One region of the Brevibacillus sp. genome, then DNA from elsewhere that is predicted to be linked to it. Evidence: predicted binding sites of a transcription regulator. Region 1 holds the regulator's gene; each other region holds the start of a gene.
The links. The regulator Rex, encoded in region 1, represses fermentation and respiration genes when NADH is low (regulators of the CRP and FNR family bind a similar motif). The targets are predictions, from matches to a motif close to TTGTGAAATATTTCACAA.
Positions count from the first base shown of each region.

Region 2: the regulator Rex is predicted to act here: its motif matches at 1,920-1,937, upstream of DEP07_RS01300 (nitrate/nitrite transporter).
Region 3: the regulator Rex is predicted to act here: its motif matches at 2,155-2,172, upstream of DEP07_RS06840 (DUF1641 domain-containing protein).

Region 1 covers NZ_DOTK01000094.1:43,388-47,473, forward strand. Annotated here, with positions in the region: gene dinG (ATP-dependent DNA helicase DinG) at 1-1,400, shown strand, start outside; gene DEP07_RS27295 (ComEC/Rec2 family competence protein) at 1,442-2,338, shown strand; gene DEP07_RS27300 (redox-sensing transcriptional repressor Rex) at 2,354-2,977, shown strand; gene DEP07_RS27305 (amidohydrolase) at 2,993-4,086, shown strand, end outside.
Region 2 covers NZ_DOTK01000005.1:114,760-118,845, reverse strand. Annotated here, with positions in the region: gene hcp (hydroxylamine reductase) at 1-873, shown strand, start outside; gene DEP07_RS01310 (hemerythrin domain-containing protein) at 1,032-1,538, shown strand; gene DEP07_RS01305 (hypothetical protein) at 1,559-1,813, opposite strand; gene DEP07_RS01300 (nitrate/nitrite transporter) at 2,059-3,588, shown strand; gene DEP07_RS01295 (Crp/Fnr family transcriptional regulator) at 3,688-4,086, opposite strand, start outside.
Region 3 covers NZ_DOTK01000029.1:7,451-11,536, forward strand. Annotated here, with positions in the region: gene DEP07_RS06830 (hypothetical protein) at 67-219, shown strand; gene DEP07_RS06835 (NAD(P)/FAD-dependent oxidoreductase) at 383-1,561, opposite strand; gene DEP07_RS06840 (DUF1641 domain-containing protein) at 1,601-2,050, opposite strand; gene DEP07_RS06845 (PilZ domain-containing protein) at 2,341-3,006, opposite strand; gene obgE (GTPase ObgE) at 3,015-4,086, opposite strand, start outside.

The DNA of each region.
Region 1 (4,086 bases):
TGATGTTTTTGCTGGATCGCGCTTCTGTCGAGGAGGGGGGAGCGATTGCACGCTTTGCCGAGGAAATGCAAAGCTGGCAGCCGTCTGTCCAGGAAGAGCTGAACACGGTTCTTCTGGAGTGCAAGAAGCTGTCTGCGTCTTTGCGCGACAAGGCTCAGCAATGGACGCAGTTTCTGTACGCATGGGCTTCCGAGCGCGCCGAGGAGACGACAGACGCAGGCAGGGAGACGGTGCGGTATCGGGTAGCTTCTTTCACGGGAAAACAAGAAAAAATTCGCAAGGTGACGAAAAAGCTGATCGACGCCATGACAGACTTCGCCTCCAGACTGGAACAGATGCTGAAGCTGGTTCCCGTTCCCCAAGAGGAGAAGCCGCCCTTCCTCATCCGCAGCTTGCAGACGGATTTGTTCGGGCTGGTGAAGGAATGGCAAAATGTGATGGAGCTGTTGCATTTCTTTTTGCAAGAGCAAGATCCGAACTACGTCTACTGGATGGAGGTCGAGTCGCGCACGGCCCGCAAGCAGGTGCACTTGTCTGCGGCGTTGCTCGATGTCGCGGATTCGCTTGCCGAGCCGCTTTTTTCCCAGAAGCGCAGCCTGATCATGACTTCCGCTACGCTGACGGTCAAAAACAGCTTTTCTTACGTCATGAGCCGCTTTGGCCTCGACAAGCTGCCTGCCGAGCGGGTACGCACGCTGTCGCTGCCATCGCCGTTCCATTACGAAGAGCAGGGGCTGCTATTGATTCCTTCCGATTTTCCGGCGCCGGGAAAAGAAAACGACCAGACGTATCTCGAAGCGATCATCCAAGGCTGTGTAGACGTGGTTGTGGCGTCAAAAGGCAGGACGCTGATTTTGTTTACCTCGCATTCGATGTTGCGGCTGGTGTATCAAGCCATGAAAGAGCGTCTGGCCGGGGAACCGGAGCCGTACACGCTGTTTGGACACGGCATTGACAGCAACAACCGCAGCAAGCTGGTCAGTCTGTTTCGTTCGATGGAACGAAGCGTTTTGCTTGGCACGAGCAGCTTCTGGGAGGGCGTGGACATCCAAGGAGAGTGGCTGAGCAGTCTGGTTATCATCAAGCTGCCGTTCACGCCGCCCAACCACCCGGTTTACCAGGGACGTGCGGAAGCGTTGAAAGCAGACGGAAAAAACGCGTTCATGTCGCTGGCGCTGCCGCAAGCCGTCATTTTGTTCAAGCAAGGAGTCGGACGGTTGATTCGTCACCATTTGGACCGGGGCGTTGTGGTCGTGTTCGATACGCGTGTGGTCGAATCCCGCTACGGCCGTTCCTTTTTGCAATCTCTCCCGCCGTTTCAGGTGGAGACAGGCTCCTGGCCGACGCTGCGCGAGCGAATTGAACCGTTCTTACGTATGCAATCCCTGCCAGATTCATAAAATGAAGCAATAGTCTAGCAGGGATTTAGGTGATAAAATAAATGTTATGGAAAAAAAAGTGGGCCTGGCTGCTTCTCGTCGCATGTGTGGCATTGCTATGTTCATGCTCCATCGATACCCATTTGCAGGAAGCCGTTAAGGTGGACGACCCGTTTGCAACCGAGAACGAAGCGGAGTTTACGGGTCTTGTCATCACTTACTGGGCGCTTCCTCATGGAGAAAGCACCTTGGTGCGGATGCCGAGCGGGAAAACCATGCTGATTGATACGGGCAGCGCGGAGGATTGGCCAGCTTTGGCCGCGCATCTTTCCGCTGCGAAGTTGACGCGCCTGGACTATCTGGTCTTGACGAACGATCAGCCTGAACATGCAGGAGGATTCCCTTTTTTACACCAGCAAATCATCATTGATTCCGTCATTGTGCCCAAGCTGATTGCGCCTTCGATCCGCCAGTTCGTTCCGTACGACAAGATCGCGAAGCAAAGAGAACTCGAGGAGAACCAGGAGCTGATTCTCGATACCGACATCACGATGGATGTATTGCTGCCCAGCGAGCCGCTGTTTTTATCGCCGCAAAACAATTCGCTCGTTTTTGCGCTGACGCATGATCAGTTGCGCTTTTTGTTTGTGAGCGGCATCAACGAACAGGCCGAGGAGCGCTTGCTCGCCCGCCATCCCGAGCAGTTGAAGTCGGCTGTGCTGAAAGTGGGAGACCAGGGCAGCAATCAAGGAACTTCGCAGCCTTTTCTCTCCCGGGTCGATCCGCAGGTCGCCATCATCCAGAGCAATACAGAGCGCGACATGCAAAAAGAGGGCAAGACCGAGGTGCTGGAGCGGTTGGGCGAGTCGTGGGCGGAGACGTATATGACGGGCCGGGACGGATCGATCACGATCTTGTCCAACGGGAAAGATTACAGGGTATTCAAGCAAAAGAAATAGGGGGGAAGACCGAGCGTGGCTAAACACGAAAAGATTTCGGAAGCGGTCGTCCGCCGCCTGCCGATTTATCTGCGTTACCTCAGCTATTTGCAGCAAAACGAGGTAACTACTGTTTCCTCCCAGCAAATGGGCAAAAACTTGGATGTGAATCCGGCCCAAATCCGAAAAGACCTGGCAACATTCGGCGATTTCGGGAAAAAAGGAATTGGCTATGACGTCAATTACTTGGTGGAAAAAATTCGCCAGATTTTGAAGCTGACGGATGAGATACGCGTCGCGCTCGTTGGAGCAGGCCATTTGGGCCATGCGATCAGCAACTACAACGCTTATTTGAAAGATAACATGCGGATTGCGGCCATTTTTGACAATGATCCCGGCAAGCTGGGAAAAGAAGTGGCGGGCATCCCGATTCAGCCATTGAATGAGCTGGCGGACACGATTGCGCAAAGACAAATCAAGCTGGCGATTATCACCGTGCCCGCACCGGCTGCGCAATCCGTATGTGATCAGTTGACTCAAGCGGGTATCAAGGGAATCCTCAATTTTGCTCCTACGACAATTCGCGCGAAAAAGGATGTGCGCATCCACTATGCGGATGTGACTTCCAATTTGCAGAGCCTGGCCTACTACTTAACGTAAGAATGGAGTGTAGTCATGAAAAAGACCATCCTCATCCACGCAACAGTGATTACGGTAAATGAACAAAACGAGGTTATCCACGATGGAGCTGTCGCGTTCGAAGGCGACAAAATCACATATGTAGGCCCTACCCCTGAAGACCTTTCCGATGCAGGCTACGATGAAGTCATCGACCAAAAAGGCGACTTCATCCTGCCTGGTTTGATCAATACACACGGACACGCGGGCATGTCGCTTTTGCGTGGCTATGCGGACGATTTGCCGTTGCAACAATGGCTGGAAGAGAAAATGTGGCCGCTGGAAGCGCAATTTACCGCTGATTCTGTCAAATGGGGAACCCAACTGTCCCTGATTGAAATGATCCGTACCGGAACCACGACATTCGTCGATATGTACGATCATATGGACGAAGTAGCCAAGGCAGTCGATGCATCCGGCATGCGTGCCCGCCTGTGCCGCGGCATGATCGGTCTGTGCTCCGAGGAAGAAAGACAGACCAAGCTGCGCGATGCGACCGCTTTTGCCAAAGAATGGCACAACCAGGCGGATGGCCGTATCACCGTAATGATGGCACCGCATGCACCGTATACGTGCTCGCCTGAGTTTATCAGCCAAATTATTGAAAAAGCGGACGAGCTGTCTTTGCCGCTGCATATCCATATGTCTGAAACGGCATGGGAAGTGGGGCAAAACGAGAAAGATTACGGTTTGCGTCCAGTCGCTCACCTGGAAAAGCTGGGCATGTTCAACCGCCCTACACTGGTTGCCCACGCCGTGCATTTGACGGATGAAGAGATTGACATTTTGGCAAAATATCAAGTGAAAGTTTCCCATAACGTCGTCAGCAACCTGAAGCTGGCAAGCGGGGTAGCACCTGTACCGAAAATGCTGGCAAAAGGCGTGAGCGTTTCGCTCGGAACAGACAGCTCGGCGAGCAACAACAACCTCAACCTGTTTGAAGAACTGAAACTCGCAGCGATTTTGCACAAAGGCGTGAACAACGACCCGGTAGCCGTTCCGGCTGAAGAGGCGCTGCGCATGGCTACTCGCTACGGGGCAGACGGTGTGTTCCAGGCTGATACGCTCGGCAGCATTGAAGTAGGCAAAAA
Region 2 (4,086 bases), on a different contig from region 1:
GCAGGCAAAGGCATCAATATATACACCCACTCGGAGATGCTGCCAGCGCACGGTTATCCCGAATTGAAGAAGTACCCGCATCTGAAAGGCAATATCGGCAAAGCGTGGTTTGACCAACGGAGATTGTTTGAAGAGTTTCCGGGGGCGATCCTGGCGACGACCAACTGTGTGATGCCGATCAAAGGCACTTATGCGGACCGCTTCTTCTCCTACGATATTACGGGGCTTGAGGGCGTGACCAAAATTGAACACGACGATTTTACGCCACTCATCGAACGCGCGCTTGCCTTGCCAAAAGCCCATATCGAATCGGAGCAGACGCTGACGACCGGGTTTCATCACGAGACGGTATTGGGAATCGCGCCGGAAATCATCGATGCCGTCAAGGCTGGGCAGATCAAACGCTTTTTCGTCATCGCCGGATGTGATGCGCCAGGCAAAGGCGGCGACTACTATCGGGAATTGGCTACTTCTTTGCCGCCAGAAACCGTCATCCTGACAACTTCCTGTGGCAAGTTCCGCTTCAACGATGTGGATTACGGCGTCGTTCCGGGCACCAATATTCCGCGCTACATCGACCTGGGGCAGTGCAACAATTCCGGTTCTACAGTCAAAATTGCGACAGCGCTGGCAGAAGCGTTTGGCTGCGGGGTCAATGAATTGCCTGTGAGCATCGTCCTCTCCTGGTTTGAGCAAAAGGCCGTCGCAATTTTGCTCGGATTGTTCAGCCTGGGCATTCAAGATATCCGAATCGGTCCCAAGCTGCCGGAGTTTATCCAGCCAGGCGTGCTCAACGTCCTTCAAGATTTGTTCCGGATCAAATTGATTGGCGATGCCCAAGAAGACATGAAAGAAATGCTCGGCGTGCACTAATGGCAGGAAAAAATGGCTGTCCCTTGTGGGGCGGTCATTTTTCTTTGTTTGCCGAAAAAAGGAGGGGGCGCAAGGGGGAAGGTGTGACGTACTTAACAGCGTCTCTCCCTCTTTTCCATTACAGTAGATTTGTGAAAAGAAAAGGGAGGGGAAGCATGATGCCGTTTGGATGTTCCATGGGAATGACTCCGGAAGAAAACGCTCTTTGTGCCGCTTTAGCCCAACTGAAAACAGAACACGGTCCGCTCGTGGAAAAAATGGTGGAACTTCAGCGACTTGCCACACAGTTTGTGGCTGCCGACGCGATTCGCAAAGAAGAACTGCTAACGGAACTGCAAACGAACGCAAACGCCTTTATTGCCGAGCTTGAGCCTCACTCCGCGAAGGAAGAGGACGTATTGTTTACGATGATGGCCAAGTATGTCGGGAGGGAGGCGGGGCCTATTGCCGTGATGGAATACGAGCACGAACAGGCGAAACGCTTTCTGAACCGCTTTTTGGAGGATGGCTTCCCTGACTATTTGCAAAGCGCTGTCGAGGTTTTGCTCCAGCATTTTCAAAAAGAAGAGCAAGTGCTGTTTCCCATGGCTCAAAAGCTGCTGAATGAAGAGGAAAAGCAGGAGCTTCTGGAAAAAATCGCGCCCAAGCATCCAGAGCGCTTGTGAGCACGGCGAAGGCAAGCCCTCTAGTCAACCAGGCTGTGCTCGATGAATTGCTCTTCAAGCGCTTTCAGATCGTGCGCCCAAAACTTGATGACTTCCAGGGCAATCTGGTGTTGAAGCTCCGCCTTGCTTGTCAGCTGGAGAACCACCTTTTTCCGATAGTCGGAATGGATGCTGTAAAACGTACAGTCTGCCTGCTGTCCCTGGATCGACAGCTGCTTGTAATAGGGAAAGCCGCATAGAAAAAAGACATCTTGTATATCGGCAATTGTCATCATCTCATGTCACCTCGAACTCAGTCGTGCCCCAAGCATAGGTCAAGACGAGCTGGATTGACTGTGCGTACGATCACACGGTTCCAAACGATTTTGTGAATGAGCGCGATTGTGATTTTCCTCACAACGAAGCGTCGAGGATGAGGATAAGGTAAAAAGGGGGATGAGCATTGGGAGTTCGGCCTGACACAGAAACATCCTCGTCTGGCCGACTCCGTTTTTTTCCTAACGAAAAGGAGTGGTGATAGATGGTTCGCAAAATTCAGCTACCCTTGCAAACATTCAGCCTCGTTGCTGGATTCATGGTCTGGGTCATCTTGTCTTCTTTGATGCCGTTTATGAAAGAGGAATTGCAATTGTCAGCAGGACAAATCGCCTGGATTACGGCGATACCTGTCTTGCTAGGCTCCTTGTTGCGTATTCCGATTGGCTATTATACGAATCGCTTCGGGGCGAGACTGCTGTTTACCGTCAGCTTTCTTCTGCTGCTCGTGCCTGTGTACTACATAAGTGAAGCACGTTCGGCGGCGGATTTGATGATCGGAGGGTTTTTTCTGGGGATTGGCGGCGCGATCTTCTCGGTAGGCGTGACTTCCTTGCCCAAATATTATCCGAAGGAAAAGCACGGCTTCGTCAACGGCATTTACGGAGTAGGCAATGCCGGGACCGCGCTCTCCACGTTTTTCGCGCCCATCGTGGCGAAGCAGATTGGCTGGTCGGGCACTGTGAAGCTTTATCTGGGGTTGCTCGTGCTGTTTGCACTTCTTAACTTCGTCTGGGGCGACCGTAAAGAAACGCGGGTTAAAACTCCCGTGATGGAGCAGATCAAAGGGGTTTACCGAAATGAAAAGCTGTGGTTTCTCAGCCTGTTTTACTTTATTACGTTTGGCTCGTTCGTCGCTTTTACCGTCTATTTGCCAAACTTTCTCGTCAGCAGCTTCGGGTTGGATAAAATAGACGCGGGCATGCGGACAGCCGGATTCATTGCGCTGGCCACCATCGCCCGGCCGCTGGGAGGCTGGCTCGGAGATCGCTTCAATGCTTTGAAGGTGTTAATGGTGGTCTTTGCCGGACTGAGCTTGTTCGGGGTCGTTCTGTCGTTCTCGCCGTCGTTGCAGCTGTATTCGATCGGGTGCCTGGCGATTGCTGTCTGCGCGGGAATCGGGAACGGGACGATTTTCAAAATGGTTCCGTACTACTTTTCCAAGCAAGCCGGGATCGTCAACGGGATCGTTTCCGCGATGGGCGGGCTTGGCGGATTTTTCCCGCCATTGATTCTCTCGCTATTATTTAGCCTTACAGGTCACTACGCTATCGGGTTCATGGCCTTGTCCGAGGTAGCGTTAGCCAGTCTGATCCTCGTCTTCTGGATGTACTATCAGGAAAAAATGCAGTTGGCCAAAACGATCGTCGACAACACGGGAGAAGCCATCGTCATCACCGATACGAAAGGGATCATCCGCGATGTAAATCCCGCTTTTTCTGCGGTGACGGGCTACGAGCGTCATGAAGTGGTCGGCAAAAATCCGAAGCTGTTAAAATCCGGGATGCAGGAACCTGGCTTCTACCAGCAGATGTGGCAGCAGATTGCCGCCACAGGCTTTTGGCAGGGCGAAATCTGGAACAGGCGCAAGAGCGGCGAGGTTTATCGCCAATGGCTGACGATCAGCTCGATCCGGGATGAAGCGGGAGACGTCCAGTATTACGCAGGCATGTTTACCGAGTTGACACCACAACAGCTTCAACCAGGCAATCCGGCAGTTTCTGCGACCAGCTAGAAAAAAAGGCAGCCATGTTCGCGTGGCTGTCTTTTTTATACAAAAAAACGCTGCACGCGCTCTCCTGCTTGGAGGAGACAAACGGTGCAGCGTTCGTTGTTACATTTGGCAAATTTCCGGCGGGCAATCGTCACAACAGATTGCTTCTTTCAAATACTCCACATCTTTGATCAACAGGTATCCGTGCGGCATGATCTCGATGACATCCAGCTTTTTCAAATCGGCGAGCATCCGGTTGACGCTTTCGCGGGTGAGGCCGATGAATTGGGCAAGATCGCGATTGGTGAGAGAAAGCTTGATGAGAATGCCGTCCTCTCGTTCTTCTCCGTACGTATTGCTCATGCGGATCAGCGTGGAGTAAAAGGCTCCGATTTTGCCGTTCAACAGCAAGTCGCGGAACTTGGATTGGATTCTCCGGTTCATGATGGCCATCCAGCGCAAAAAGTCGACGCAAAACTCACCGTTTTCCAAGAGCAGCTTCTCCAGTGCGCTCCGCTG
Region 3 (4,086 bases), on a different contig from region 1:
GTTACATGGCTATGTCGATCTTCGTACACACTAAAAGCGGCAAGAAAAAGAGGAGGTGAAGCACGAATGGCAGGACGCGGAAAGTCAGACAAATCGGAGCGCCGCAACAATCATCCGGCTGGAAAACCGAGCAGCCTGGAGCAGTTCGGTTCTGATCTTCGGGGCAAAAAAATGGCGCAATCGCCTAACATCATCGAGGACCCGAGCGGCAATAAATAGCCGTCAACGGCCAAGCTTTTTCAGCAAACGGCCACAGGCGTATGGTCAGGCGCAAGCAGGCACATTTCCCTTGCTAAAAGCGAGCGAGCTGTTTTGTAAAGAAAAAAACCCCGGGATTTGTGTATCCCGGGGTTTGACGCTTGTTCGTATGGTTGTTTTTGGTTTAGTACGCGAGCGAAGACAAGCCGTTGATGTGAGTCAGGTAGCGCACGTTGCTCGCTTCCTTCATCAGCGTAGCTGGCAAGCCTTTCAGCTTCAACTGGCTTGCACCGATGGTTCCGATGGCATCTTTGCGGCCCAAGCTTCCGAGAGTACCGGAGAAGACTGGCTTGAACGTGTCCATTTTGGAGCCGTTGAAGTGAGCGAACAAGTTGTAGCCAACCACTTCACCCATTTGCCATGCCAATTGAGCAGTTGGCGGGTATGGACGGCCTTCTGGCCCCATAACCACTGCACTGTCTCCCGCGAGGAATACATCCGGATGAGAAGTGGATTGCAGGAACTCAGTCACAGTTGCGCGACCGCGGTTTACTTCGATGCCGCACTCAGCCACTACGCGATTTCCTTGAACGCCACCAGTCCAAACCATTGTTTTGGTTTCGATGGTGTTGCCGTCTTTCAGGCAAACGGTTGTTTCTTTCATTTCGGTTACAGGAACGCCAGTCAGGAACTGAACGCCACGTTTTTCCAGGCTAGTTTTTGCACGCTCTACCAGGTCAGGAGCAAAGCCCGCGAGGATCGATGGTCCTGCCTCTACGCAATAGATGGACAGGTCTGCAAAATCTACGCCGTACTTGCGGCAAAGATCAGGCAGCATGTCAGCAAATTCGCCAACCAGCTCGATGCCGGTCAGACCGCCGCCGCCAACCACGAAAGTCGCATCGGCTTTGTTTTTGCTCTTGCTGTATTCCACTACGCGCTCTTCGAGGTGCGCGCGCAGACGGTTCGCTTCCTCTACGGATTTCAGTGTAAAGCTGTACTCTTGCAAGCCAGGGATACCGAAGAATGCGGTTTCGCTGCCCAGAGCAACTACGAGTGCATCGTATTTGATGCTCTCGCCGCTCGTCAAAGTGACGCGTTGCGATTCCAGACCGATTTTTTCAACAGTGTCGATCACCAGGTTGATGTCTTTTCCACGCAGCAGTCTTTCCAATGGCAGTGCCACGTTTTGTTCAGACAGGTTGCCTACTGCCAAACGGTGCAGCTCCGTGATGATTTGGTGCGTAGGGAAACGGTTCACAACCGTGATCGTCGCCTCTTCCGCCGTCATGTATTTGCGTGCAGTCAAAGCGGACAGCAAACCGCCGTAGCCGCCGCCCAGAATGAGAATATGCTTCGCCATGCCTAATCCTCCGTCCTTGTCTCTCGTAGGTTATCGTAATTAGCGTTTTTGTTGTTGGCGCTCAGCCAAAACTTCGAGGAATGCTTGTGCAAAACGCAATGTTTTTTGCACTTGCGGATCTTTCAGCATTTTGAGCATGCCAAACAAGCCAACGGTCGTTTCCTCAGTGTGTGCGCGGTCGTTTGCTTCAATAGCCGCTTGCGCGATGCCTTTTGCCTTGTCGGAAATCGGTTTGACGAACTCTTCCATACCGCCCTTGATGTCGTCGATGAGTACATGATCGTTAGCTACGGTGTTTACCAGGTCGTACGTTTTGGTGAGGATAGTTGTCATCTCGGCCAGTTTTGGCAAGTTTGCCACCAATACATTCAGGGATTCTTGAATTTCTGGTTTCATCAACTGATCGAGTACATCCATTTGTTGCTCAGGTGCCAGAGTAGCTGTGCTTGCTACTTCTGCTTGAGCTTGTTGCGTGGTTGTTTGAGACATGGAAAAACGTCCTCCTTTGCTTTGGAATAGAGGCCTTCATTCTCGATGCCTGTTCATACGAGTTACGGCCGCTATTCTCCCAAAATACCGAAAAGCACGTGTGCTTGTAATATTTTTCACAAAGCGAATGATACAGCTACGTGGAATAATCAAAAGTGCATGATTTCACAAAGTGATATTCAGGAAAAAGCACAGAACAAATCCATCAGGTGAACAGGCTCGATTTAGAACTCTATGTACTCTACTATATACCTTCTTCGCGGGAACAGCAAAGGAAAAAAACCGCTTCCTTAGGAAGAAGCGGCAGTTGAGAGCTTTTTATAGTAATCTTTGATGACTTGGTGATGTTTTTCATTGATATCCGTAAAAATTAACTCGATTACTGTCTGCTTGTCTTCGAAGGTCTTTTCCACGATTTTTGCCATCATGACGATTTCTTGCCCAGTCGAAGGAACCGTGAAAGAAAGGTGGAGAAACTCCCCTTTTGCCACATAACCTTCTGTTGCGAGTATCAGTCGTGTAGGGGAAAATTTCAGCAGCACAGCCTCCCCTTTTTCCTCGATCGGTCTTGCGCCCATCACCTTGTACGGGACGCGAATGTCGATCCCGGGCGGAATGGGTTCCTGCTTGCGGCCTGTGGCAATCTCGACGCCGACGCTGACCGGAACCATCGCCAACAGCTTGATAGGCCATATCGTTTCTTCCGAAATCACTTCCAGATCAATCGTGTTAATCGCCGCATCCGATTCCCACCGAACACGCACCGTTGATCCGAGCAGTTCGGCCTTTGCATCGGCCTTCATCTCAAGAGAAACGACGAGATAACTACTTTTGACATGCTCAACCATTACTTGAATGGGCGATTTGACCTGTCTAGAGATCATCATCGGCAATGAAGCACCGCGTTGGAGGCGTTTGTCCGCCATAAAAGGGGTGAGGGATGGGATATCAATCATTCTATTTGTCACTCCACAAAGTCAAACTCTAATTTGCCAATCCGAACGGTATCCCCGTCTCTTGCACCGTGTTTGCGCAATGCCTCGTCCACACCCATGCTGCGCATCTGTCTCGCGAAGCGCTGAGCTGCGTCATAGCTGTTGAGGTTCGTCATGCGCACCAGCTTCTCGATTTTTTCCCCGCTGATCACGAATACTTCGTTGTCGCGAGTGATTTCAAACGGCTCCGGCTCTTTCTCCGCACGGAACATCACGCGCTCTTCCACTTCTTGTACTTCTTCGACTGTCGGCTTGTCCGGAATTGTGGACAATGTCTCGCCTACTGCGTACATCAGTTCCTTGACACCTTGCTGGGTCGCTGCCGAGATTTCGAAAACTTGAACACCTGGCACTTTTTCTTTGAAGCGCTGCAAATTTTCGGCCGCTTCCGGCACGTCCATCTTGTTGGCAGCAACGATTTGCGGACGATCTTCGAGCTTCAAGTTGTACAGCTTCAGCTCGCGGTTGATCTGCAAATAGTCTTCGTACGGATCGCGTCCATCCACTCCCGCCATGTCAATGACATGGACAATCAGACGAGTGCGCTCTACGTGGCGCAGGAATTGATGACCAAGCCCCACACCTTCGTGCGCTCCCTCAATCAGCCCTGGCAAGTCAGCCATGACGAAGCTCTGTTCGCCCAAATCCACGACACCGAGATTCGGAGTCAATGTAGTAAAGTGATAGGCAGCAATTTTTGGCTTCGCTGCGGTCACACTGGAGAGCAGCGTAGACTTCCCTACGCTCGGATAACCAACCAGACCGACGTCGGCAATCAGCTTCAGCTCCATGACGATGTAGCGCTCTTGGCCAGGCTCGCCGTTCTCGGAAATATGCGGCGCCGGATTCGACGAATTGGCAAAACGGATATTACCCCGTCCACCGCGTCCGCCTTTGGCGATCACAGCACGCTGACCATGCTCGATCAGATCGGCGATGACTTCTTTTGTATCGTCATCGATCACAGTCGTTCCCGGCGGTACGCGAACAACCATATCCTCCGCACCGGCTCCGTGCTGCGACTTGTTGCGGCCGTGCTCG